Regions from separate parts of the Arthrobacter sp. MP_M4 genome, predicted to be linked through region 1. Evidence: predicted binding sites of a transcription regulator. Region 1 holds the regulator's gene; the other holds the start of a gene.
The links. Region 1 encodes LexA, which represses DNA repair genes until DNA is damaged. Its sites were predicted from a motif close to TCGAACANNTGTTCGA; they were not measured.
Positions count from the first base shown of each region.

Region 2: RCH15_RS14790 (LexA family protein) is a predicted target of LexA. The motif match lies at 4,842-4,857, and genes of this name have one in related genera.

Region 1 covers NZ_JAXCHX010000002.1:401,923-414,030, forward strand. Annotated here, with positions in the region: gene miaB (tRNA (N6-isopentenyl adenosine(37)-C2)-methylthiotransferase MiaB) at 1-1,150, shown strand, start outside; gene miaA (tRNA (adenosine(37)-N6)-dimethylallyltransferase MiaA) at 1,184-2,110, shown strand; gene dapF (diaminopimelate epimerase) at 2,133-3,089, shown strand; gene RCH15_RS04305 (class I SAM-dependent methyltransferase) at 3,070-3,684, opposite strand; gene hflX (GTPase HflX) at 4,145-5,713, shown strand; gene RCH15_RS04315 (ATP-dependent DNA helicase) at 5,706-7,787, shown strand; gene lexA (transcriptional repressor LexA) at 7,811-8,560, opposite strand; gene RCH15_RS04325 (LysM peptidoglycan-binding domain-containing protein) at 8,920-9,393, shown strand; gene RCH15_RS04330 (histidinol-phosphate transaminase) at 9,471-10,589, shown strand; gene hisB (imidazoleglycerol-phosphate dehydratase HisB) at 10,654-11,280, shown strand; gene hisH (imidazole glycerol phosphate synthase subunit HisH) at 11,277-12,032, shown strand; gene RCH15_RS04345 (hypothetical protein) at 12,033-12,108, shown strand, end outside.
Region 2 covers NZ_JAXCHX010000022.1:47,302-59,409, forward strand. Annotated here, with positions in the region: gene RCH15_RS14760 (ParB/RepB/Spo0J family partition protein) at 1-639, opposite strand, end outside; gene RCH15_RS14765 (DUF3846 domain-containing protein) at 1,212-1,562, opposite strand; gene RCH15_RS14770 (hypothetical protein) at 1,641-2,069, opposite strand; gene RCH15_RS14775 (hypothetical protein) at 2,559-2,846, shown strand; gene RCH15_RS14780 (DNA-binding protein) at 3,051-3,653, opposite strand; gene RCH15_RS14785 (helicase associated domain-containing protein) at 3,866-4,516, shown strand; gene RCH15_RS14790 (LexA family protein) at 4,872-5,303, shown strand; gene RCH15_RS14795 (Y-family DNA polymerase) at 5,333-6,613, shown strand; gene RCH15_RS14800 (hypothetical protein) at 6,653-6,970, shown strand; gene RCH15_RS14805 (DUF2130 domain-containing protein) at 7,140-8,552, opposite strand; gene RCH15_RS14810 (DUF4352 domain-containing protein) at 8,998-9,639, opposite strand; gene RCH15_RS14815 (hypothetical protein) at 9,682-10,341, opposite strand; gene RCH15_RS14820 (hypothetical protein) at 10,582-12,108, shown strand, end outside.

The DNA of each region.
Region 1 (12,108 bases):
CCTGCTGGAACGGGCACGCCACAACAACGAAGCCCAGCTCGAAATCCTCGAGTCGCTCGATGTCTTCCCCTCCACGCTGCCCACCAAGCGGGACTCGGTCTATTCCGGCTGGGTTTCCATTTCAGTTGGCTGCAACAACACCTGCACCTTCTGCATCGTCCCTGCCTTGCGCGGCAAGGAAAAGGACCGCCGCCCCGGGGACATCCTGGCCGAAATCCAGGCCCTCGTCGCCGACGGAGCCATTGAGGTGACCTTGCTGGGCCAAAACGTGAATTCCTACGGCGTGGAATTCGGCGACCGGCAGGCGTTCTCGAAACTGCTGCGCGCCTGCGGCGACATTCCCGGCCTCGAGCGGGTCCGGTTCACCAGCCCGCACCCTGCCGCGTTCACTGACGACGTGATCGACGCCATGGCGGAAACCCCGAACGTGATGCCGCAGCTGCACATGCCGCTGCAGTCCGGTTCGGACAAGGTCCTCAGGGACATGAAGCGGTCCTATCGATCCACCAAGTTCCTCGGCATTCTGGACAAGGTCCGCGAGAAGATCCCGCACGCAGCGATTTCCACGGACATCATCGTTGGCTTCCCGGGCGAGACAGAGGAGGACTTTCAGGCAACGCTCGACGTCGTGGAGAAATCCCGCTTCGCCACCGCTTTCACGTTCCAGTACTCCAAGCGGCCGGGAACGCCTGCGGCTGAGTTGCCTGATCAGCTGCCCAAGGCAGTGGTGCAGGAGCGCTTCGAACGCTTGACTGCCCTGCAGGACAGGATCGCTGCGGAGGAGAACGCCCGCCAACTCGGCCGGCGCGTTGAGGTTATGGTCACGGCCCACTCCGGACGCAAGTCCGAGGAGACGCACCGGCTCTCCGGCCGCTCCCAGGATCAGCGGCTCGTCCACTTCTCCGTGCCTGTCGGCGCCGAGGCACCCCGGCCCGGCGACCTCGTCACCGTAACCATCACCGAGGCCGCAGCCTTCCACCTCGTCGCCGATCCTGTGTCCGCGGAGGACTACAGCTTGCGGCGCTCCCGCGCCGGCGACGCCTGGGACAGGTCCCAGGCGGATTCCTGCGGTGCCCCGGCGCCGGTGTCCACCTCCGGCACCACAGGGGTATCCCTGGGCATGCCCACCCTGCCAATCCGCAGCCGCTAGGCCGTGTCCGCCCAGCAGGGTTTCCCGGCGGAGCTGCCCCCGGCGGACGACGCCCTCCCGGGACCGCCGGTGATCGCCGTCGTCGGGCCAACCGGTTCCGGAAAGTCCGATCTCGCCGTCGCACTGGCGCTGGAGCTCGACGGCGAAGTCATCAACGCCGATTCCATGCAGTTCTACCGCGGCATGGACATTGGCACCGCCAAAATCACCAGCGCCGACCGCAGGGGAGTGCCGCACCACCTGCTGGACATCCTGGACGTGACCGCGGAAGCGTCCGTCTCGGACTTCCAGCAGCAAGCCCGGGCGCTCATCGCCGACATCCACGCCCGCGGCAAGCGCGCCATCCTCGCCGGCGGTTCCGGGCTGTACGTCCGTGCTGCACTGGACGTCCTGGAATTTCCGGGTACCGATCCAGCCATCCGGCGCCGGCTCGAGGAGGAACTCGCAGGCGGCGGGTCTGCGCCTCTGCGGGCGCGGCTGGAAAGTGTGGACCCGGTCTCCGCCGGCCGGCTCGGCGACGCGCGGCGGATTGTCCGCGCGCTTGAGGTGTTCGAGCTGACCGGGCGGCCCTTCAGTTCGTTCATGCCCACCCGCGAGTACGTCCAACCGGCAGTCCAGCTGGGGCTGGACGTTGACCGCGCACAGCTCCGGGAACGTCTCGCCCGCCGCGTGCACACCATGGTGGACAGTGGGTTGCTCGAAGAGGTCCGGGCGCTCGACGGCGCCGGGCTTCGGCTCGGCCGGACCGCCCCGCGCGCCCTCGGCTACGCCCAGTTCCTCAAAGTTGTCGACGGCGAAACGGAAGTGGCGCAGGCTGCGGAGGAGACGATCGTTGCCACCCGGCAGTTCGCCCGCCGCCAGCTCACCTGGTTCCGCGCCGATCCCCGCATCCACTGGCTCGACTGGCACGACCCGGACCTTCCCGCCCGGGCAGCCGCGCTGAGCGGCGGTACGCGGTGACCCGGAACGGTAACCTTGGATCATGGACGAAACCCTGGCCGTGGCCCCTGACCGCACCCCATCCGGTGACACAGCAGCCCTGAGCGGACTCAAATTTTCCAAAGGCCACGGCACGGGCAACGACTTCATCCTGCTGGCCGATCCGCACGGCACACTGGACGTCGCCGCTGAACAGGTCGCCGCCCTGTGCGACCGCCACCGCGGCATCGGCGGAGACGGACTGATCCGTGCCGTGCCGTCCCGCCTGCTCGCCGAGGGCCGGGAACTTTTGGCCCACACCCCGGATGCTGCATGGTTCATGGACTACCGCAACGGTGACGGTTCGCTGTCTGAGATGTGCGGCAACGGCGTCCGCGTCTTTGTCCACTTCCTGGTCACCGAGGGCCTTCTCGAGCTTCCCGCCGGAGAGTCACTGACCATTGGCACCCGGGCAGGGGCCAAGCGGGTGGTCCGCACTGCTGCCGGCTACGCCGTGGACATGGGCCCCTGGGAGTTCACTTTCCCCGGCGAAGCCACCGGCCGGGCCATGGACTCACTGGTCAGCGCGGCCGGGCTGGACGTCGCGCGGCCGGCCCTGTCCGTCAGCATGGGAAACCCGCACACCGTCGTGGCGCTGGCGGAACTCGCCGAGCTGGAGGCCACCGAACTCTTCAGCGCTCCGCACGTTGATCCTGCCCCGCCGCTCGGCACCAACGTCGAGTTCGTGGTCCCGTCGGAACCCCTGGTGCATGAGGGGGTAGGAACTATCACCATGCGTGTTCATGAACGGGGCGTGGGGGAGACGCAGTCGTGCGGGACCGGAGCGTGCGCCGCGGCCGTCGCGATCCGCCATTGGGCCGGCCAGGGCGCGCCCGATGTCTGGAACGTCCACGTACCGGGCGGCGTGGTCGGGGTGAAGTTCTTCCTCGGTGCGGAGGGCCACGAGCACGTCGAGCTCAGCGGTCCCGCGGTCATCGTCGCTAGTGGGATGCTTTCCTGACCCGAAGGATCCGGAAAGACTTCGAGGTGCTCTCCCGGGTCACGGTGAAGCTGCTGTCCAGCTCCGCTGCAAGCCAGCGCTGAAGGGAATCCGAGCCCAGGTTCTTCTGCACCACGAGCCAGGCCGAGCCGCCCGGCGCGAGCCGGGGCAACCACAGGAGCAGCAGGGCATGCAGTTCGTCTTTGCCGATCCGGATGGGCGGGTTGGACCAGATGGTGTCGAAGCGGAGCTCCGGGTCGATGGCGTCGGGGGTGCTGGCCGTGACGTTCCCCAATCCCAGCAGACCCGCGTTTTCGTTGGTCAGGGTCACGCATCGCTCGTTGACGTCTACAGCGTAGACGTGTGAATGCGGTGCCCGCAGGGCCATGGTCAGCGCGATCGGACCCCAGCCGCAGCCGATGTCCAGCAAGGCGCCCTGCGGCGCGGGGGCCGGGGCTTCGGCCAACAGCACCGCAGTACCCTTATCGACGCCGTCAGGGCTGAAGATCGCCGAGGACGTCTGCAGCTGCCGGAGTTCGCCGGCCAACTCCACCGTCAGTGGCTTGCGGGTGAACGGTCCGGCAGGCTGGGCGCTGAAATAGTGTGCAGACTCCATAACTGCCCAGATTAGTTGGCCGCCGGGCTCAGGCGAAACCAGGGCCGGGCGGCGGAGGCCGCCAGGACGTCTGCTAGTCTTAAAGACATGCTCTCGAACTTCAAGTAACCGGCACGGGCTTCGTCCCGTCCCCGCAGCGACGCAGGTAGCTACCTTCCGCTCAGTGCGCCATCTCCGACTCTTCCGTAAGGAAATTTTTCTTGGCGCCCGAATCCCTTGGAGTCTGGCCGCGCCCGGCAAGGTGCGGTCCGGCGGAGCGTTCCTTCCTCATCAAGGCCCCGACGGCCAGATTATTCCCCACCGCAAAAGCTCCCCCGCGGAGCATTCTCCGCCCGGCACCGCTGCCGCAGGCATCCCAGGAGGCCCCGTTTTGACCACCAGTCGTCAGCCGAGCGCGAATACCGCCCCGGACAGCACGGATCCGCACTATTCTGAAGTTGCCAAACCTCTAAAGGAGACCATGACCAGTCAGCCCAACACCGGACCCGATTCAGCAGCCCAGGACATGAGTCCTGCGGAAATCCAGGCTGTCATCGACCGGATCCTCGCCAAGGACACCCCTGCACGGAAAGCGGCCCCCGCTGCCGGCGAGCCTTCATCGGTGCTCGGCAAGGCGCAGGCAATCTCCGGGCTGAACGAGGAACACAGCACCTTCGACGGTGACCAGCAGGACCTTGAGGAACGGCACGCCCTGCGTCGCACCGCCGGGCTGTCCACCGAACTCGAAGACGTCACCGAGGTCGAATACCGGCAGTTGCGCCTGGAGCGTGTCGTCCTGGCCGGCCTCTGGACCGAAGGCACCCTCGCGGACGCCGAGAACTCGTTGCGCGAACTTGCCGCCCTCGCCGAGACCGCCGGTTCGGAGGTCCTCGACGGCATTGTCCAGCGCCGGGCCAAGCCGGACCCCGGGACCTTCCTCGGTTCCGGCAAAGCCCAGGAGCTCAAGGACATCGTGATGTCCACGGGCGCGGATACTGTCGTCGTCGACGCCGAACTGGCACCCTCGCAGCGCCGCAGCCTGGAAGACATCGTCAAGGTCAAGGTCATCGACCGCACCGCCCTGATTTTGGACATCTTCGCCCAGCATGCCAAGAGCCGCGAGGGTAAAGCCCAGGTGGAACTTGCCCAGCTCGAATACCTGCTCCCGCGGCTGCGCGGCTGGGGCGACTCGATGTCGCGCCAGGCCGGCGGCCAAGTGGGCGGTGCCGGTGCCGGCATGGGTTCGCGTGGCCCCGGCGAAACCAAGATCGAACTGGACCGCCGCCGCATCCGGACCAGGATGGCCAAACTGCGGCGCGAAATCGCCGCCATGAAGCCCGCACGGGAGACCAAGCGGGCAAACCGCCGTCGTAATGCCGTGCCGTCCGTAGCAATCGCCGGATACACCAACGCGGGCAAGTCCTCGCTGCTGAACCGGTTGACCGATGCCGGTGTCCTGGTGGAGAACGCACTCTTTGCCACCCTGGACCCGACCGTTCGCAAAGCGGAAACTTCGGACGGGCTGGGCTACACCCTGGCCGACACCGTCGGTTTCGTACGTTCCCTGCCCACCCAGCTCGTGGAGGCTTTCCGTTCCACCCTGGAGGAAGTCGCCGACGCGGACCTGATCCTGCACATCGTGGACGTCTCCCACCCGGACCCGGAAGGCCAGATTGCCGCCGTCCGGGCGGTGTTCAGCGAAGTCGACGCCCGCAAGGTGCCGGAAATCATCGTCCTGAACAAGGCCGACGCCGCGGACCCCTTCGTGATTGAGCGGCTCAAGCAGCGCGAACCGCGCCATGTTGTGGTCTCGGCGCGCACGGGCGAAGGCATCCCGGAACTGCTCAAGGCCATCAGCGAGGGCATTCCGCGGCCCAGCGTGAAACTCGAACTGATGATCCCGTACAACCGTGGGGACCTGCTGAGCAAGCTGCACGAGACCGACGCCGAGATCCTCAGCCTTGACCACGAGGAAGCGGGCACCCGTGCCGTGGTGATGGTGCGCGAAGGTTTCGCCGCTGAACTGGATTCCTTCATCAGCAATGACTGAGGCGGCGGTGAGCGGGGCGGACACGGACCCAGGCAGCAAGGGCGGCGGAGAATTCGTTATTGAGCTGCTCGACCGCGCCGTGTCCGGCATGGGCGGCCAGAGCCGCGAGGGCCAGCACGAAATGGTCCGGCAGGTGGCGCACGCGATTGACAGCGGCGACCACCTGCTGGTCCAGGCCGGCACCGGTACAGGTAAGTCCCTCGCGTACCTGATCCCGCTGATCGCCCATTCCCTGGTCAGTGAGAAGCCCACCCTGGTCTCCACAGCTACGTTGGCCCTGCAAACCCAGATTGTCGGCCGGGACTTGCCCCGGCTGTTGAAAACCATCACGCCGGCGCTGGAACGGCCCGTTAAGATCGCCCTGGTCAAGGGACGCTCCAACTACGTGTGCCGGCACAAGCTCGAGGGTGGCTTCCCTTCCGAAGAACCCTCGGAAGGGCAGCTCTTCTCGCTCGGCGAGGACACCTCCGTGCCGCACTTCGCTGCCGCCATGGGCGGGCCATCCTCCCAGCTGGGCAAGGAGGTGGTCCGGCTCCGTGAATGGGCTGAGGACACCGTCACGGGAGACCGCGACGAACTCCTGCCCGGGGTCACGGACCGTGCCTGGCGGCAGGTCTCCGTCACGTCCATGGAGTGCCTCGGCGCGCAAAAATGCCCCCTGGCGGCGGAATGCTTCAGCGAGCTGGCCCGGCAGAACGCCGCGGACGCCGACGTCGTGGTGACCAACCACGCCATGCTGGCCGTCAGCGCCTTCGAGGGCCTTGCCGTGCTGCCGGAATACGACGTCGTGGTGGTGGATGAGGCCCACGAGCTCCAGGACCGGGTGACCGGAGCTGTCTCCGGGCAGCTCTCCGTCGCAATGGTCCACGCTGCGGCGTCCGGAGCCCGCAAGCACACCGGCATCACGGTGGACGCCCTGAACAATGCCGCGGCCAACCTCGAACTCGCCATCGAGGGCGTGCCCAGCGGACTGCTGCCCAACGGCCTCAACAGCGAACAACTCGACTGCGTGGACCAGTTGCGGGATGCCTGCCGTGCGGCGCTCTCGGACTCCAAAGGGGACAGCGCCAACACCGTCGACGGCGGCCGGCAGCTCGCGCGTTCCCGACTGATGGTGATCCTGGAACTTTGCGAACGGCTGCTCGCGGCGCGGGAGAACCGCGAGGTGGTCTGGTTTTCGCGCAACAGCACCTTCGATCCGCAGCAGGGGTACTCCCAGCCGGACGAGTCCGCGCCGGCCCTGGTCAACGTCGCACCGCTAAGCGTCGCCGGCCGGCTCCGCGAGGGCCTGTTCGCCGACCACACCGTTATCCTGACCTCGGCTACCTTGGCGATCGGATCCGCCTTCGAGCCCGCTGCCGGAGGCCTCGGGCTGCTCGGACCCGGTGCGCCCAGCTGGACCGGCATCGACGTGGGCTCACCCTTCGAGTACCCCAAGCAGGGCATCCTCTACGTCGCCAAACATCTGCCCAAGCCCGGCCGCGGCACCTCACCAGAGGCCCTCGATGAACTCGAAAAGCTGATCCGTGCCTCGGGCGGCGGCGCCTTGTGCCTGTTTTCCTCCCGGCGTGCCGCCGAGGACGCCGCCGAAGCCATGAGACCACGGCTGGACATGACAATTCTCTGCCAGGGTGACTCGACAATGACGGCACTCGTGAAGCAGTTCGCCGACGAACCGGACACCTGCCTCTTCGGCACCATGTCCCTGTGGCAAGGGGTCGATGTGCCGGGAACGGCCTGCCGTCTGGTGGTGATCGACCGGATTCCGTTCCCGCGGCCCGATGATCCCCTCATGACGGCCCGGTCCCGCGCGGTGGCCCAGGCCGGCGGCAACGGATTCATGAGCGTTTCCGCAACCCACGCCGCGATCCGCCTGGCCCAGGGCGCAGGCCGGCTCATCCGCACAACAACAGACAGGGGAGTCGTGGCAGTACTGGATTCCCGGCTGTCCACTGAGCGCTACGGAGGTTTCCTTCGGGCCGCCCTGCCGCCGTTCTGGCCGACGACGGATCCGGCGGTAGCCCTCGCGGCCCTGGAACGGCTCGGAAAAAAACCCGGCCAGTCCGCAGACTGACCGGGTAGTTCGGGCGCAATGTCCTAAAGGGAGCGCATCACCGAGACGACCTTGCCCATGATGACCGCGTGATCGCCGAGGATGGGTTCGTACTGGGTGTTCTGCGGCAGCAGCCAGGTGTGGCCATCGCGCTGTCGGAACGTCTTGACGGTAGCTTCGTCGTCCAGCAACGCGGCGACGATGTCGCCGTTGACGGCGTCGCCCTGCTGGCGCACCACCACCCAGTCACCGTCACAGATGGCGGCGTCGATCATTGAATCCCCGGCAATCTTGAGCATGAAGAGCTCGCCGTGGCCCACCAGCTGGCGGGGCAGTGGCATGACATCTTCCACTACCTGGTCGGCCAGGATCGGACCGCCCGCGGCGATCCGGCCCACCAGCGGCACCATGGCCGTGTCAGTTGCGCTTGCCAGCTCCGACACGGACAGGCCGCCGACGGTGCGCAGGGAACCGGACTTCGCCACCCCCGAAGATTTGGCGGTGCCCTCATCAAGGGTCAGCGGTATCAGCACTTCCATGGCGCGGGGGCGCTTGGGGTCACGCCGCAAATAACCGAGCTTTTCCAGCTGCGAAAGCTGGTGGGTGACGCTGGACAGGCTCGCCAGACCCACGGTGTCACCGATCTCGCGCATGGACGGCGGATAGCCGTTGTCCGTCACGGACCGCTGGATGGTTTCCAGGATCTTTCTCTGCCGGACGGTGAGGCTCTTTGGTGGCCGGGCCGCCTGCGGGCTCCGCGTAGGGGCCCTGCCGCCAGTGGCTTGTGCTGCCATGTTCGCCAACGCCTTTCCGTTCCGCCCGGCCACCGTGGCTGCGGCTGCCGGGAACTTCCGGCCTGAAATGTCAGACCCTGCTGATCAACTGCAGATGTGGTTGTTCTTGAACACAAACGTAGGCCAGCCGCACTGCTTTTTCAAACATTTGTTCTAGCGAGTCTCGACAATGTTCGTTGATAAGTGCTAAAACAGAACAAGCGAGATTCGAATATGTGTTCTAGTTGAACACCCGCATTTAGCCGGACACCGGGAGAACCCCGCGCATCGTTCGGTTGTTTGTTCGAAGATTAGGCCGGTTGGCGGCGAGTACGTGGAGTACGCCGGGCGGCACAGTATGGTCCAGGAGGGCTCAGTTCATGTCAGCATCAAGCGCGTTTTCCAACACATTTGCCCGCGGCGCATCCGGCAACGACGGCCGGCGCGAGACCGCGGCCTCGATCAGCAGGCTCAGCCCCGCAGATCAGGAAGCCCCGAGCGGCGTCCCCGCCTCCACCGGCCGCGGAGCCGGAACCACACAGGCACCGCTGAAGCTCACGCGACGGGGACGCTTTGTCTTCATCGGCGTGCCGCTGATCCTCCTGGCCGCCCTCATCCTGTCCTTCAGCGGATTCTTCAGTGCACCCGCCAAGGCCGCGGAGTCTGCTGCCGAACTCTCCCCCACCCCCTCGGTGACTGTTACGGTGCAGCCCGGTGAGTCCTTGTGGGCCATTGCCCGCACGGTGGCCCCGGAACGGGATCCCCGCGACGTCGTCAGCGAAATCATCGAGCTGAACAATCTGGAGGCATCCCAGCTTGAGGCCGGCCAGGCCCTCTTCATTCCGTCGAAGTAGTGCCAGGGAACCCTGCGGACCCGGCCGGCGGAACACATGGATTCCGGGGTTGCGGCCGCGTCACTTAAACTAAGGACGTGACTGATCAGCTAGAGCGACTGAACCGACTTCCCCTCCGGACCAACCTGCGCGGCCTGACGCCGTACGGTGCGCCGCAGCTGGACGTTCCCATCCTGCTCAACGTCAACGAGAACTCCCACGGCGTTCCCGCCGACGTCCGCGCCGCCATCTCCGAAGCCGTCACGATCGCCGCGGCGGGCTTGAACCGATACCCGGACCGGGAGTTCACCGAGCTGCGGGAGGCACTGGCGGAGTACCTCGGCCATGGACTGGGTGCCCGGAACATCTGGGCGGGGAACGGGTCCAACGAGGTCCTCCAGCACATCCTCCAGGCCTTCGGCGGACCCGGACGCACCGCGCTCGGATTCCCTCCCACGTACTCCATGTACCCGCTGCTGGCTGCCGGCACGGACACCGAGTACATCGTCGGGGTCCGCGCCGGGGACTACGGCCTCAGCGCCGCATCGGCTGCCCGCCAGGTCAGGGAACTCCAGCCGAATATTGTCTTCCTCTGCTCCCCGAACAACCCCACCGGCACCGGGCTTGGCCTGGACGTCGTGGAGGCCGTCTACGCGGCCGGTGAAGCCAGCCAGACCATCGTGATCGTCGACGAGGCGTACCACGAATTCGCCCACGACGGCACGCCCAGCGCCCTGACCCTCCTCCCGGGCCGGGAGCGGCTGATCGTCTCGCGGACCATGAGCAAGGCCTTCGCCCTTGCCGGCGCCCGGGTCGGCTACATGGCAGCAGCACCCGAGGTCACCGACGCGCTGCGGTTGGTCCGGCTTCCGTACCACCTCTCAGCCATCACCCAGGCAACAGCGCTGGCAGCCCTCCACCACCGGGTTGCCCTCATGGCAGATGTCAAGGACATCATGCGACAGCGGGACAGGATCGTCACCGAACTGCAGCGGATGGGGCTCAAGCCCGCCGTCTCGGATTCGAACTTCGTCTTTTTTGGCGGCCTCGAGAATCCGCATGAAGTCTGGCAGGGGCTGCTCGATGCCGGGGTGCTCATCCGGGACGTCGGCATTCCGGGGCACCTGCGGGTGACCGCCGGAACTGAGACGGAAACCACAGCCTTCCTCTCAGCCCTTGAGCGGATCCTGGCCGGCCGTGCAGTGCAGCCCGCCTAGACTTAACACCGGACATTCACATTGCCTGCATGCCGGGCACCGTCGTCATCCAAAGGACACGCACATGAGCAACACCGGATCCACCGCTGGCGAGGGCCGGACCGCACGCATGGAACGGACCACCAGCGAGTCATCCGTGCTGGTCGAGATCAACCTCGACGGCACCGGCGTCTCGGACATCAGCACCTCCGTGCCGTTCTACGACCACATGCTGACGGCCCTGAGCAAGCACTCCCTGATCGACATGACTGTCAAGGCCACCGGCGACACGCACATTGACGTCCACCACACGGTCGAGGACGTCGCCATCACGTTCGGTGAGGTCCTGCGCACCGCCCTCGGCAACAAGGCCGGGATCCGCAGGTTCGGCGAGGCCACCGTCCCACTCGACGAAGCCCTCGCACAGGCCGTCGTCGACGTCTCCGGACGCCCGTACCTCGTGCACGGCGGGGAACCAGCCGGCCAGGAATACCACCTGATCGGCGGACACTTCACGGGTTCCCTGACCCGGCACGTCTTCGAAGCCATCACCCTGCACGCGGGAATCTGCCTGCACATGAACGTCACCGCCGGCCGGGATCCGCACCACATCGTCGAGGCCCAGTTCAAAGCGTTCGCCCGTGCCCTGCGCGCAGCCGTCGAACCGGATCCCCGGGTCACAGGCATCCCGTCGACCAAGGGTGCGCTGTGACCGGCAAGGTGCTGCAGGACGGCGCCATCATCAACCCCGACGCCGGCAAAAAGCCCGCGTCGCCCGAGGGCAAACCCACGGTCACCGTCCTTGACTACGGCTCCGGGAACATCCGCTCGGCGGTGCGCGCCCTCGAGCGCGCGGGCGCCGAGGTCATCCTCAGCTCCAAACCGGAGGACGTGCTCAACGCGGACGGACTCGTGGTCCCCGGCGTCGGCGCCTTCGAAACGGTGATGAAGGAACTAAAGGCTGTCGACGCCATCCGCATGATCGGACGGCGCGTCGCCGGCGGCCGCCCCGTGCTGGCCATCTGCGTGGGCCTGCAGGTTCTCTTCGAGGCCGGCGTCGAGCACGGCACCGAAGCCGAAGGTATGGGGGAGTGGCCGGGCAAGGTCGAACTCCTCCCCGCCGACGTCGTCCCGCACATGGGCTGGAACACCGTATCTGTCCCGGCGGGCTCACGCCTCTTTGCCGGTGTCGAAAACGACCGGTTCTACTTCGTCCACTCCTACGGCGTCCAGACGTGGGACTTCGACGTCATCCAGCCGCGCATGGCGGCGCCGCTGGTGACGTGGTCGGAGCACGGCGCCCCGTTCATCGCGGCCGTGGAAAACGGCCCGCTGTGCGCCACCCAGTTCCACCCCGAGAAGTCCGGCGACGCCGGGGCGCGCCTGCTGCGCAACTGGGTCGATGGCCTGCGGGAGAGCGCCGGAACAGCGCAACCCCCGGCAGCGGATGCGGGGACCGCCTAAATGTGGTCCCTGGTGCTGATGGGGCTCGCCGGCCTGCTGGTTGGCGGCGCGCTGTCGTTCCGCCAGCAAAAGAGCC
Region 2 (12,108 bases), on a different contig from region 1:
GGCGGCTTCCAGCTCGGCGGTCAGCGCCGCGAGGGCGGCCGCGCGGTCGCGGCGGTCCCGCAACTGCTGGGTGACGTGGGCGAGCATGTCCGGTTCATCGGCGATGACCGATTCCAACTCCTCCACCGCGTCACCGTCAGTGGCAAACTCGGCCAGAATCAGGGCCGCTTCAATCGTGTACCCCTTGCCCAGGGCGGCGGATCCGGTGTCGGTGGATTTGGCTTTCAGCGCGCCCTCCACGGTCGTCTTGGTCCGTCCGGTCTTCTTCGCGATCGTGGCGGCTGAAACGCCGATCAGGGACAGCTGGTGGTAGGCCTCAGCCTCGTCCGCTTCGGTCAGTTCCGCGCGCTGGATGTTCTCCACGACCTGGGTCACGATCCGCTCGGCTTCCTCGGGGGACTCGATGAGCATCACCGGGATACTGGTGCGCCCGGCTTCCACAGCGGCGCGGGTGCGGCGCTGTCCCATCAGGACGTGCACGCCTCCGTCGTCCTTGCGGTGGGCGATGACGGGTTCCATCACCCCGTGTTCCTTGATGCTGGCGATGAAATCGGCGGTCAGGGCGGCGTCTTTGCGGACGTTGATGTCCACGGTCAGGGTGGCCGGGTCGAGCATTTCGAGGGTGGGTGTGGTGTTCATGGTGTTGCTCCTTCTTGTCCGAGAAGTTGGGGTGAGTGGGGCGGCTTAGGTGACCGGCCAGCTCCCCTGCTCCCCCGTTGTTTTTTTGTTGCTGGCAAGCTCGCTTGCTCGGCGGCCGACGGAGGCCTGTCCACCTTGGCAAGGGGGAGGAAATTCCTGGAGGGAATCAGCGACGAAGGAGCGCCGGAGGGACATTTCCTGCACCGCAGGCCCCGACGAAGGAGGGGCTGGACGGGCTGGAGCGGACGCCTAGAATCCGCAGGACAGCAACACAAAAACGTCGCAGACGTGAGATGCGGGCCCGGGTCACCGGAGCCCTGCGACGGAGGCACTGGACCCAACAGCCGGCCGCGCCAGCGGACGCCTCTATTGGGGTGAGCGCTGCGAACCATTCATGAGCACCCCGGGATCTGCTCATGGTGTGCTGCGGGTGTCTTGCCGCGCCGCCCTGCCTCCCGCGCCTGAGCCTGCGGTTGGCGGTCCGCCGCCGGTAACCAGAAGCGCCCGCCAACCACGGGCGGCGGACCGCCAGACGGTGACCGGCCATGAAGGGCCGGCCACCGTCTGGGGTGTCAGCTCACCGGCTGGTGCAGTCCGAAGAGTTGCTGTGCCAGGTCGATCAGTTCCTCGGGTACGTCGGCCTCGCCGCCGTTGTTCGTCTCGCCCAGGAATACTGCGTTCCCGCAGTAGACATCGGTCAGGACTCCGGTTTCTTCCAGGACCAGCGCAGCGGCGCGGCGGTTCGGGGCGAGGTTCAGAATCTTGCCTTCCTCGTTGAGGTAGAAGTGCCAGTCGTGGCCGCTCACGGCTTCGATGTTTCCGGCCACGAGGGTTTGCAGTTTCTCCAGCGATGCGTCGATGGTTTCGACCCGTGCGGGTTCGCGGCCGTCGGCGGGGATGATCAGGGCGGTGCAGGTGCTCATCAGGTGTTGTCCTCTCCAGTGGTTTTAGTGGAGTGCGGTGCCCCGCCGCTGTCGGCGGGGCACCGGCTCTGGCGCTGGTTAGGCGGCGTTGACCGTGTAGGGGATCCGGTAGCGGCTGGGTAGTTCGACGGCGGCTTCCGGGAGGTCGTCCGGGCCGTGGGCCTGTCCGTTCTTCCAGTGGAAGAACGCCTGTTCGGTGATCGCGTCCCACTGCCGGGCCTTGGTCCGGTAGAACGTGCAGCTCACGTCTCCCTCGCAGTACGTGGCGACTCCGAACAGGTTGCCGATGCTGTCAGCGGTCCGCGTGGCCGCGACCATGACATAGGGCCACTGGCCCAGATCCCAGCCATCACAGCCCCAGCTCGGGACGACTGCCCAGCCTTCGGCTTCGATGAGTTCCATCCAGTCGTAGCCGCCGTTCTCGTGGTAATCGCCCAGCACGGTCACGCCGTAGATGGTCTCCCCGGTGTCCTTGGTGGTCACGGTCTTGGTTGCGATTGCGTTCATGGTGTTGCTCCTTCTTGTCCGAGAAGTTGGGGTGAGTGGGGCGGCTTAGGTGACCGGCCAGCTCCCCTGCTCCCCCGTTGTTTTTTTGTTGCTGGCAAGCTCGCTTGCTCGGCGGCCGACGGAGGCCTGTCCACCTTGGCAAGGGGGAGGAAATTCCTGGAGGGAATCAGCGACGAAGGAGCGCCGGAGGGACATTTCCTGCACCGCAGGCCCCGACGAAGGAGGGGCTGGACGGGCTGGAGCGGACGCCTAGAATCCGCAGGACAGCAACACAAAAACGTCGCAGACGTGAGATGCGGGCCAGGGTCTCCGGAGCCCTGCGACGGAGGCACTGGACCCAACAGCCGGCCGCGCCAGCGGACGCCCAAAACCTGGTTGGAGCGCAGCGGAAATCAGGGTCTTGCTAGGGTGGACGGGTCCCGCCGGTTGCAGGTACTTCTCCCCCGAGTAGACCTCCTGGCCAGGGCTTTTCATTCAAAGGGGCAGCGCATGGGGCTACGGAGTATTTTCAGGAAACGCCCGAGGGCCGCCGGCACGGGTGTGTTGACGCCCGAGACCGGCGCCCTGGAGACGAGGGAGCCGCCGACGACCGAACAGCTCATGGACCTCGAAGAGGCGTGGGCCGAGCTGGCGGTGGCCCAGGAGGCATCGGAGCTGACAAACTTCCATGCCTGCACCCGCACGGGCCGGCCCTGGACCGAAGACCCGGCAGCAGTCAGAGCGGTAGCGGCAACGCTGCGGGAGTTCCCGGCAGCGGAAGCCCAGCCTCCAAGGTAGCGGCGGGGCGGGCGGCCCGGCGCCGGTCTAAGAGTCCTGCCAGAACCGGGCCCCGCATACGGGCCTCACAAGAGGCAGTCGAGGCTCGCCAGCGCCGTCAGTGCAGCACGAAGTTCACGAGAGTCAGCGGTTCCTTGAGGGGACTGTTGCCCCGACTCAAGAGGTCAGGTGGGGTAGCTCGGCAGCTCAACGCCGGGGCCGACTCTACTGGTTCGTTTGGTCTTGGTCGTTCTTGTCCGGGGTTTCCGGCACGATGCGCTGCAGGAGCGCGTCGTGGGCGTTTTGCAGGGTCTCTGCCCGGGCCTCGGCAGCGGCCACCCTCGCCGCTGCGTCGGCGGCGGCGGCGCTGGTCTGCTGTTCGGCGGCGCGTGCCTGCTCCAGTTGCGCCGTCATCTCTGCGGCCTGGGTTTCCAGTGCGGTGACCCGGGCCGTGAGTTCGGTGACGGCGGCGTCTTTCTCGCCCGTGACCTTGTCCAGGTCAGCGACGAGCTCGGAGATCTCCTGGCCCAGGTCCTTCTTCTCCTGCGCCCAGATAGCTTCCGCGGCGGCGTGCCGCTCATTGGCCACGGTGGACGCTTCGGCCCAGCATGCCCCGGCCAGCCGCGCGGCCTGTTCCAGCACCGTCGCCGGCGTCGCGGCGACCTGACCACCCGCGGCCTGCTTCTCCTCGACCCACTCCTTCAGGTAACGGGTGGCGTCGGCGTTGCTCACACCCGCCGCCGCCCGCACCGTCGAGACGGTAGGCCGGCGCTCGGCACTGATCTGCTCAGCAGCAGCAAACACACGGTCTTTCACACTCAACGCCACGGCGACAACCTCAAAAATAGTAGTAGGAGTAGTAACAAAACTACTACTCCTACTACTTTATGGCAATACCGCCGCCGCATTCCCTGGCCCGGCGACCCCTCTCCTCCGCCGGAGCTCCGAGGGCCGGTCGGGTTACCGGCCAGGCTGGCGGCGGTGGGTCGCCACGTCGCCGGCCTGCCTGGCGGGGTGGTCGTGGCAGGATGGGCTCCATCATGGACAGGCGGTTACGGCGCGCTCCGGACGCGGAATGGGTGTTGATGTACCGGCTCGGACTGAGCCGGCAACGCATCGCCGATCTCGTGCGCGCCGAACCCACCACTGTCGGGTATCACCTGGTCATCGCCCGCCGCCAGGACCCGGGACTCGAACCCGCACACCACGCCGCGGCCGCGACCATGGCCGGCCCCTCCCCCATGGACGTTGCCCGTATGGAGGAGGTCATCGCGTGGATTACGGCCGTGGGCCGGTTCCCGCGCGAACGGTCCGGGGACAAGGGTGAGCGGTCGATGGCGCGGTGGCTCTCGGAGCGCCGGCGGGAAGCAGCCGACGGCGCCCTCGATCCCGCATACCGTGAGGGCCTCGCCCGGGTCCCCGGGTGGGAAGGGAACTCCAGGGCGGCCGCGGAAGAGGCCCGGTGGCATGACCGACTCGCCCAGGTCGTGGACTTCCGCGCCGGGGGCAATGACTGGCCCCGCCACCACCACTACGCCTCAGAGCAGGAGCACACGCTGGGGGTGTGGATCCACACCCAGCGGTACAAACACCGGCGCGGCGACCTCGCCCCTGAAAAGGCCGCGCTTCTGGACGCCGCCGTGCCCGGGTGGCAGATCGGGCGGACCCGGGGCCGCCGCCCCCGGGTGTGACCGGAAGCTCCCGTTTCCCGGCAGCGTGACGGCCAGGGTGGTCAGTAGAATTGCTTTTGGTTCTCCAGTCCCCCCAGCTTGGAGAACCGGGAGCCTCCACGCTTGAGTCCTTGATTCGCGCGGAGGTTTCCTTATGCCCCGCCCAAGGCCCTCGTCCCGACATTCCCTCGCACAGCGTCCCGCTTGGCCGGGTTGTGCCCATTGGGGTCAGGTGGAGCCCTCCGCACAGCTCAAAGCTGTCCCCACTGGCGTGCAACCCGGCCCCCGGCCGGAGGTCGGTCCCAGCGTTTGGTGCCTGCTGTCGGTGCCGGGCGGTATGCTTTATTCGAAGATATATTCGAATAAAAGGTGTGTTGTGGGCGTTCTTATTGGTCCCCGCGTGATAGATGCGGGTGCGTCGTTGTTGTCGGTGCTGATCTCTCCGGTCGCTGTCGCGGCCGGGTATCCCTCGCCCTCGCAGGACTACTTCGACGGGCGGATTGATCTGAATGAGCACCTGATCAAGGACGTCACGTCCACCTATGTGGTGCGGGTGTCCGGGGACTCCATGACCGGCGCCGGGATCAGCGACGGTGATGAACTGATCGTCAACCGTGCCCTGGAGCCGGTGGACGGGTCCGTGGTCGTCGCGGTCCTGGACGGGGAACTGACCATCAAACGGCTGCGGATCACGGCGACCGGGGTCGTGCTGCAGGCAGAGAACCCCGCGTACCCGGACATCCGGGTACCGTCCCTCTCCGAGCTGGTGGTGTGGGGCATTGCCGTCCGATGCCTGCACCACCTTTAAGGGCCCGGGCCGTGTCGAAACCGGCGGTGATGCGGCAGCTGCCGCAGATCGCGCACGTGGATGTGAACTGCTTCTACGCCTCGGCCGAACGGGCGTTCAACCCCGCCCTGGAGGGCCGGCCTGTCATCGTCCTGTCGAACAACGATGGCTGCGCGGTTACCCGCTCCCCCGAAGCCAAAGCCCTCGGTATCGCCATGGGTGAGCCGTGGTTCAAACTCGCACCGCGGGCCAGGGAATGGGGACTCGTTGCCCTCTCGAGTAACTACGAGCTCTACGGCGACATCAGCGCCCGCGTGATGGAGCTTCTGGGCCGGTACTCGGCCTGGCTTGAGGTCTACAGCATCGACGAGGCGTTCCTCGGCGTCAAAGGCACCCCCGATGAGCTCCTGGCCCTGGGCCGGGACATGAAAGCCGCCGTGCGGCGGAACGTCGGCGTGCCCGTCTGTGTGGGGATCGGACCGACAAAGACGCTGGCGAAGCTGGCGAACAAATGGGCGAAGAACAACCCCGTCTTCGACGGGGTCTGCCATTGGGACTCCGTTCCCGCCGCCGAAAGGGAAGGGCTGATGCGACGCCTGTCCGTGATCGAGGTCTGGGGTGTCGCCACGCGGTTGACCAAACGCCTCAACGCCCTGGGGATCCATTCCATCCTTGATCTGGCCCGGGCGGATCCGGTGATGATCCGGGACCGCTTCTCTGTGGTCATGATGCGCACCGTCCTGGAGCTGCAGGGCACCCCCTGCATCCCGATGGAGGAGGAACGGATTGGCCGGGACCAGCTCATCTTTTCCCGGTCTTTCGCCACCCCCATCACCACCGCCGCCGGGATCCGGCAGGTCATGAGCGTCTACGGCCAGCAAGCCTCGGCCCGGCTGGCCAAACACTGCCTCCAGGCCAAAGTCCTCACCGCGTTCGCCGGCACCTCCCACTTCAACCCGAACGACACCTCCTACCCCTCGGTGTGCGTGCCCCTGCCGATGCCCACCGCTGATCCGGTGCTGCTCACCAAGGCCGCGCACGCCCTCCTGCCCCGCATCGTGGAGGGCATCCGCTACGCCAGGGCCGGGATCATGGTCACCGACCTGCGACCCAGCGGCAACCAGGCACCCCTGTCCCTGTTCGAAAACCCGCACGAAGAACGCCACATCGGATCACTCCTGGAAGACGTGACCCGACGGTACGGGCGCGGCTCCATCGGTCTGGGCCACGGCGGAATCCGCGGCGGACCTGACTGGACCATGAAACGGGACATGCTCTCCCCCCGCTACACCACCCACTGGGACGAACTCCCCCTCGTCAAAGCCGCCTAAACCACCTGCACGACAGAACCACGAAAGAACCACCACCCCATGAGCACCATCACCGACACCGCCCCCAAGACCCACGACCTGCAGGTCCGGACCGACACTTCGGGCAAACCCCTCGCCATCCGCCACGACGGGCAAATTTGGCTTGTCGATCCCGACACCGATTCCCAGCACTGGTACGGACGGGACGCGTGGTGGGACACCAGGCGCACAGCCGCCGTAGGCAGCGGCGACATGGTCAGCATCGAATTCTGGCGGGTCCAGGTGCGCCTGGGTACTTCAGGCTCCGCCCTGAGGACGTTCACGCTGCGCCGGAACCCGCTCTCCACCCAGTGGCTGCTGGAAAACATCAGCGACTAGACCGGCAGCGACATTGAAACCCCAACCGATCAGCGATCCAACCTGGGCCGGCTTCCGGGCAGAATTCTCCCTGCCGCCCCTGGCGCAGGTGTGCCGCCGGCTCTCCGAACTCATGGAAGACCCCGAACCGGTCATGCGACAGCTCGTCCGCGTCTTCTTATCCGGCGCGTCAGTTGGCTTCCCACTCGGCCGTCTTAGCCTCCAGCTCCACGAACCTGGCGGCCATTGTCGCGTTGCCTCGTGTGAGCTTCCTAATTGTGAGGTCTTCGGCCTTGGCGTTCGCAAGCCGCAGGTTGTTGGCCGACTTGTGCAGGGCCTCTTTCGTCTTCTCCAAGTCTTTGATCGCTTCGTCGATGCGCTTGATCGCCTCCACGAAACCGTCGGAGGCGAGCCGCCAGTTGCGGCCGAACGCGTCCTTGAAGTCATCGATCTGCTGCTCGAAGTTCGTGATATCGAGGTTCTGCGCCTTAACCAGCGCGAGCTCGGTCTTGTACTTGAGCGAGTTCATCGCGGCGTTCCGCAGCAGCGCGATCAACTGGATGAAGAACTGTGGCCGGATGACGTACATTTTCGGATAGCGGTGAGAGACGTCAACGATCCCAGTGTTGTAGAGCTCGCTGTCGGGCTCGAGCAGAGAGACCAGCACGGCGTACTCGCACCCCTTCTCGGTGCGGTCTTTGTCCAGCTCCTTCAGGAAGTCTTCGTTCTTGTGCTTTGTCGCGGTGCCGTCGTTCTCGTTCTTCATCTCGAACATGACCGAGACAATCTCGGTACCAGCACTGTCGGAATCGCGGAATATGTAGTCGCCCTTGCTACCGGCCCGGGCATCATTGTCCTTCTCGAAATAGGAGAGCGGGAAGGCTGTGGCACGGATGCGGTTGAACTCGATCTCGCAGTGCTGTTCAAGAGTTTCACCGACCATCTTGGTCGACAGCTTCGCCTTCAGGTCCCGCAGACGCTCAATCTGTTCTTCACGGTCCTTGATCTGGGTTTCGTACTTGTCCTTCAGGGACGCCTCCCCGAGCTGCTTCGCAAGCTCGGCTCGTTCGAGACCACTCTTGAATTCGTCCCGCTCCTTTTCGACAGTGCTGACTGCCTCGGTGATCGCAAGTCTCTGCACGATCTCAATAGCCTCGAGCTTTGCCGTGAGCTCCTGGATCGCGGTGTCCTTCGTCGAGGCGGCCTTCTGAAGTTCGTTGACGAGCTTCGCTTCGGCCAGCTCCACCGATGACTGTTTCTCCAGCTTCGTCTGTTCGAGCTCGTTCACGAGCGCGTCGCGCTCCTTTTCGACGACACTAAGCGCCTCTGCTACAGCGAGCTTCTGTGTGACCTCACCGGCATCGAGCTTCGCCTTCAGCTCCTGGATCGCGGCATCCTTGTCCGCCGCAGTCTTCTGAAGTTCACTGGCGGCCTTCGTCTCCGCGAGTTCGAGGGTCGTGGCCTTGTCTTGCTCGGCCAGCTCGAGCCGCTCGTGGAGCTGCTGTTCGAACTCAGCATCGCGGATCTGCTTGACGATGTCGGCGTAGCCGGCCTCATCGATAGTGAATGTCTGTCCGCAGTGCGGGCACTTGATTTCATGCATAGCTGGAACCCCAATCAGGCTATGTCGGCCCCGAACGGCCGCACTTGTGTGCCCCTCTGGTCTTTCAGAGGGGAGAAGAATTCTCGAGATACGCCGGTCTCCGGCCTGGCGGCATACGAACCGACCGCCGGAGCGAACAGCGGCGTGCTGGGCTTGTTACGGCGCGGCGCCGAGTTGCCCGTAAGTCAGTGACCCCCAAACTATCCCCCCGGGTGGCGCCGCTGCGCCTTCCGTTCGCGCGGCCGGCGTCCTCCCGAGAGATGTCTAACAGTTGATGTACATGTCTGTCGAGAATTGAGAACTTGCTCCGCTACGCCCCCCGATGTGATGGGCAATCCTTTACCGGACACAAGCCGACGTTCGGCGCAGATATTGGTGATGTCTCGGGAGCTGCTGAAGGCTGAATGTCAGCTTGTCAAGCAAATCTTCAGCAGTCCCATCTGGTTTACCCGGGGATCTGGATCCGTGCGGCTTCCTGCATCAGCGGGGTGGAGATCATCACGGTCGAAGCACCGGGCGCAATATCGAAAGCAATGAATCCGCGAGTCTTGTCACCCGGCAGAACGTCACCGGAACCAAGCTGGTTGTCCGCGAAGAGGCTCAGATCGGCTTTGCGCCCATTAGCGTCCTTGGCCGAGAAGTAGAACGGGTTGGAGCTGGTCTTACCCGATTCTGTTTCCCAGAGGACGTCCAACAGCAAGTAGCTGCCGTTCTTCGCCGCGGTGGCGAATGCCGTCGTGGCAACAGCGTCCGTCCGCACGGCAGAGACGATCGTGATCTTCGCGATGTCGCCGTTGCCCATCTTGACGCTGAACGGTGTCCCAATCGACGGGCCGGCAGGGACAGTCGGTGCCGGCGCCGGCGCGGCAACTGCCGGAGCAGCAGTCGCTGCCGCTGCAGCGGACGACGGCGCCGCTGTGGGACCAATGTCGCTGGCCTTGGTGGCGCCGCCGGAGCAGGAGCCAAGGGCGATGCCGAGCACCAGGACGCCTGCCGGAATGAGGAAGCGCTTCTTCTTGAAGAACGGCCGGGGCTGGGGCGCAGCAATTGTAGCGACCAAGGGCTGTTCTGAGATCTCGTGGGACATGTGGTGCCTTTCTAGGGTGAATGAATGATGGGATGCGGGAAGTTACTGCTTTTCCCATTTGCCGCAACGGGTTGAATTGAAGTCCTGGCCAACCGAGAGGGCCACGACAGGGCGCCCTCCACCGGGAATGTCGTTTTCGATGATGTCGCCGCCGTTGCTGCCGCTCCGGTAGATGCCCCAGTAACAGGAAGACCCCACGGCTTCGACAGCGCGGTAGGTGCCGGGCTCGATATCGGATCCGACAGTCCATGTACCGTCCGCTACGGTGTTGGCCGCTTTGGCCTTCTCGGCGCCGGTGACAGCCTCCTCGCGGACCTTGACGGCGGCGTCCGCTGTCTTCACAGCAGCATCAGCTTTACCCACCTCGGCCTCCCGAGTAGTCACCTTGGCTTCACGGGCGGCGATGCCGTTCTGCAGCGTGTCGTACTTGGACTTCATCGAGGCGTAGCTGGACTCGGCCGCGTCCCTCTCGGACTCCACGGATGCTTTCTCCGCCGCCAGCGCCGCGTAGGCGTCGCTGGATTTCGGATCCGGCAGCGTGGTGCCGATGGCGGTGGCACCCGCCAGCAGGGCGACGACGGCGACGGCAGCGAAGATCCGTCGCTTCCGTGCCGGCTTTGCCTGGCCAGAAGGAGACTTCCCTTCGTGCAGCACGTCTTTGATGTGCGTTTCCGCTGGCTCGCTCGTCTCGGTGTTCAACATGTTCTCTTCCTCTGATCTCGGGTAGCTGCTGAGCGACGGCGGGATACCGGTCCCCCAATGCGTGGTTCCCCGCCGCCGCCGTCGCAGCTCCGGAGGATTCCCTGTCAGCTACAGAATCGAAACTACGGCGGCCCGGCCCGTGCAGTGTCGAAGGTTGCTGATAACCCCGGTTATCAGCACTTCCAAGGAGAGATGTGCCCGTCCGGTTAGGCTGGGGGTCGACGTCGTAAGGAGGCGGAAATGAATGAAGCAGATGCCCTGCGCATGACCCTTTCGGACGTGGCTGCCCTGGCGCAGGTCCAGCGCCCGGTCGTTTCCATGTGGCGCAAACGCAGCGCCGGGTCAGCTCATCCGTTTCCCGAGCCCGCAGCGCTGGAAGGCGGCCATGACCTTTTCGATGCCGACCAGGTCGCCGCCTGGCTGGCGGCCACGGGACGGGGGAACAACCCGGAAGCCGTGAGCGACGCCGCCGCTTTCGCCCGGGTGCCCGGCGCAGCAGCCGGCAGCGCCGAGGGAACCACGCTGGACGCTCTGACCGCCCTGCTGACGCTCAAGGCAATGACCGGCCACGCGCTGGGGACACTGAGCACAGCTGAACTGCTGGACCTGGCGGACGAATGCGACCCCGACGACGGGTTCCTCTATTCGGAGCTGGAGGCCAAGGGCGCGTCGCTCGCCTCCACGGCAGCGTTCGCGGACCGACTGGTGGACAGTGCCTACAACGCGCCTGCTGCTTTCGAGCAACTCTTGACGGCGCGGTTCCGGACGGGACAACGGGAACCCTTGGATACCGCCCTCACCGACTCTGCCGTGGGGCTGGTTGCCGCTGCTGCCGTCGAACTGGCCGCAAACCTGGGCGGGAACGCTGTCTTTGCCGACGCCACCCGCGGCGGCAGCGACCTCCTAATGGGCGTCGTGCACGCAGCCGGCGAGAGCTCCCCCGTCACCTTTCTGACAACGGACGACGACGGCGGCGCCGGCCGCCTGGTGCGTCGCCGCCTGCGGGTGCACGGCGTGGAGACCGGACAGACCCGTGTCGATCCCGGCGGCGAGTTCGCCGTCCACGGACCCGTAGTACACGTGGCGCAGTACCCGTCCCCCGGTGAATCCGACATGGACCCAGTGCAGATTCTCACGGCCGTGGAACACCTTCTCCTGCAGATGGACGATCAGCAGCGGGCTGTCATCATCGCCCCGGCACGGGTTCTCTGCGATCTGCCGCTGGACGGCGGCCCTGCAGGGCTCCGTGCGGGGCTGCTGCGGATCGGCCGGGTGCGCGCCATCGTGCGGTTGCCCCAGGGCCTGCTGCGTGCCAAGCCCCGCGAAGCCCAGGCACTCTGGGTGCTGGGACCGTCGTTCGCTGAGGTTCCCATTGCCGAGCGCTGGACCATGGTGGCGGACCTCAGCACCCAGGACCTCACAGAAGACGTGAAGCAGGACCTGGTCAGCGATGTCGTTTCCTCCATGGGAAACGGCGCCACGGTGCGCGCCCACTCCTTCCGCTTCGCCCGGCTGGTGCAAACCCGCCTGCTGCTGGCCAGCAGGAAGTCGTTGGTGGCAGCGCCATCCCACCGTTCGGCTCGGATTCCCGGTGGTGCCGAGGCAGCACTCCGAGTGGAGGAACTCGTGCGCCTGCTGCAATTCAGCGAATCGAGAGAATCGGCTGCCGTGAACGTCCTGCCCGCAGAGCCGAACGCGAAGGCAGCCCAGTCCGCCACGGTTCAGGAACTGATCGCCGCCGGCACGCTCAAGTACCTCAAGGGGAAC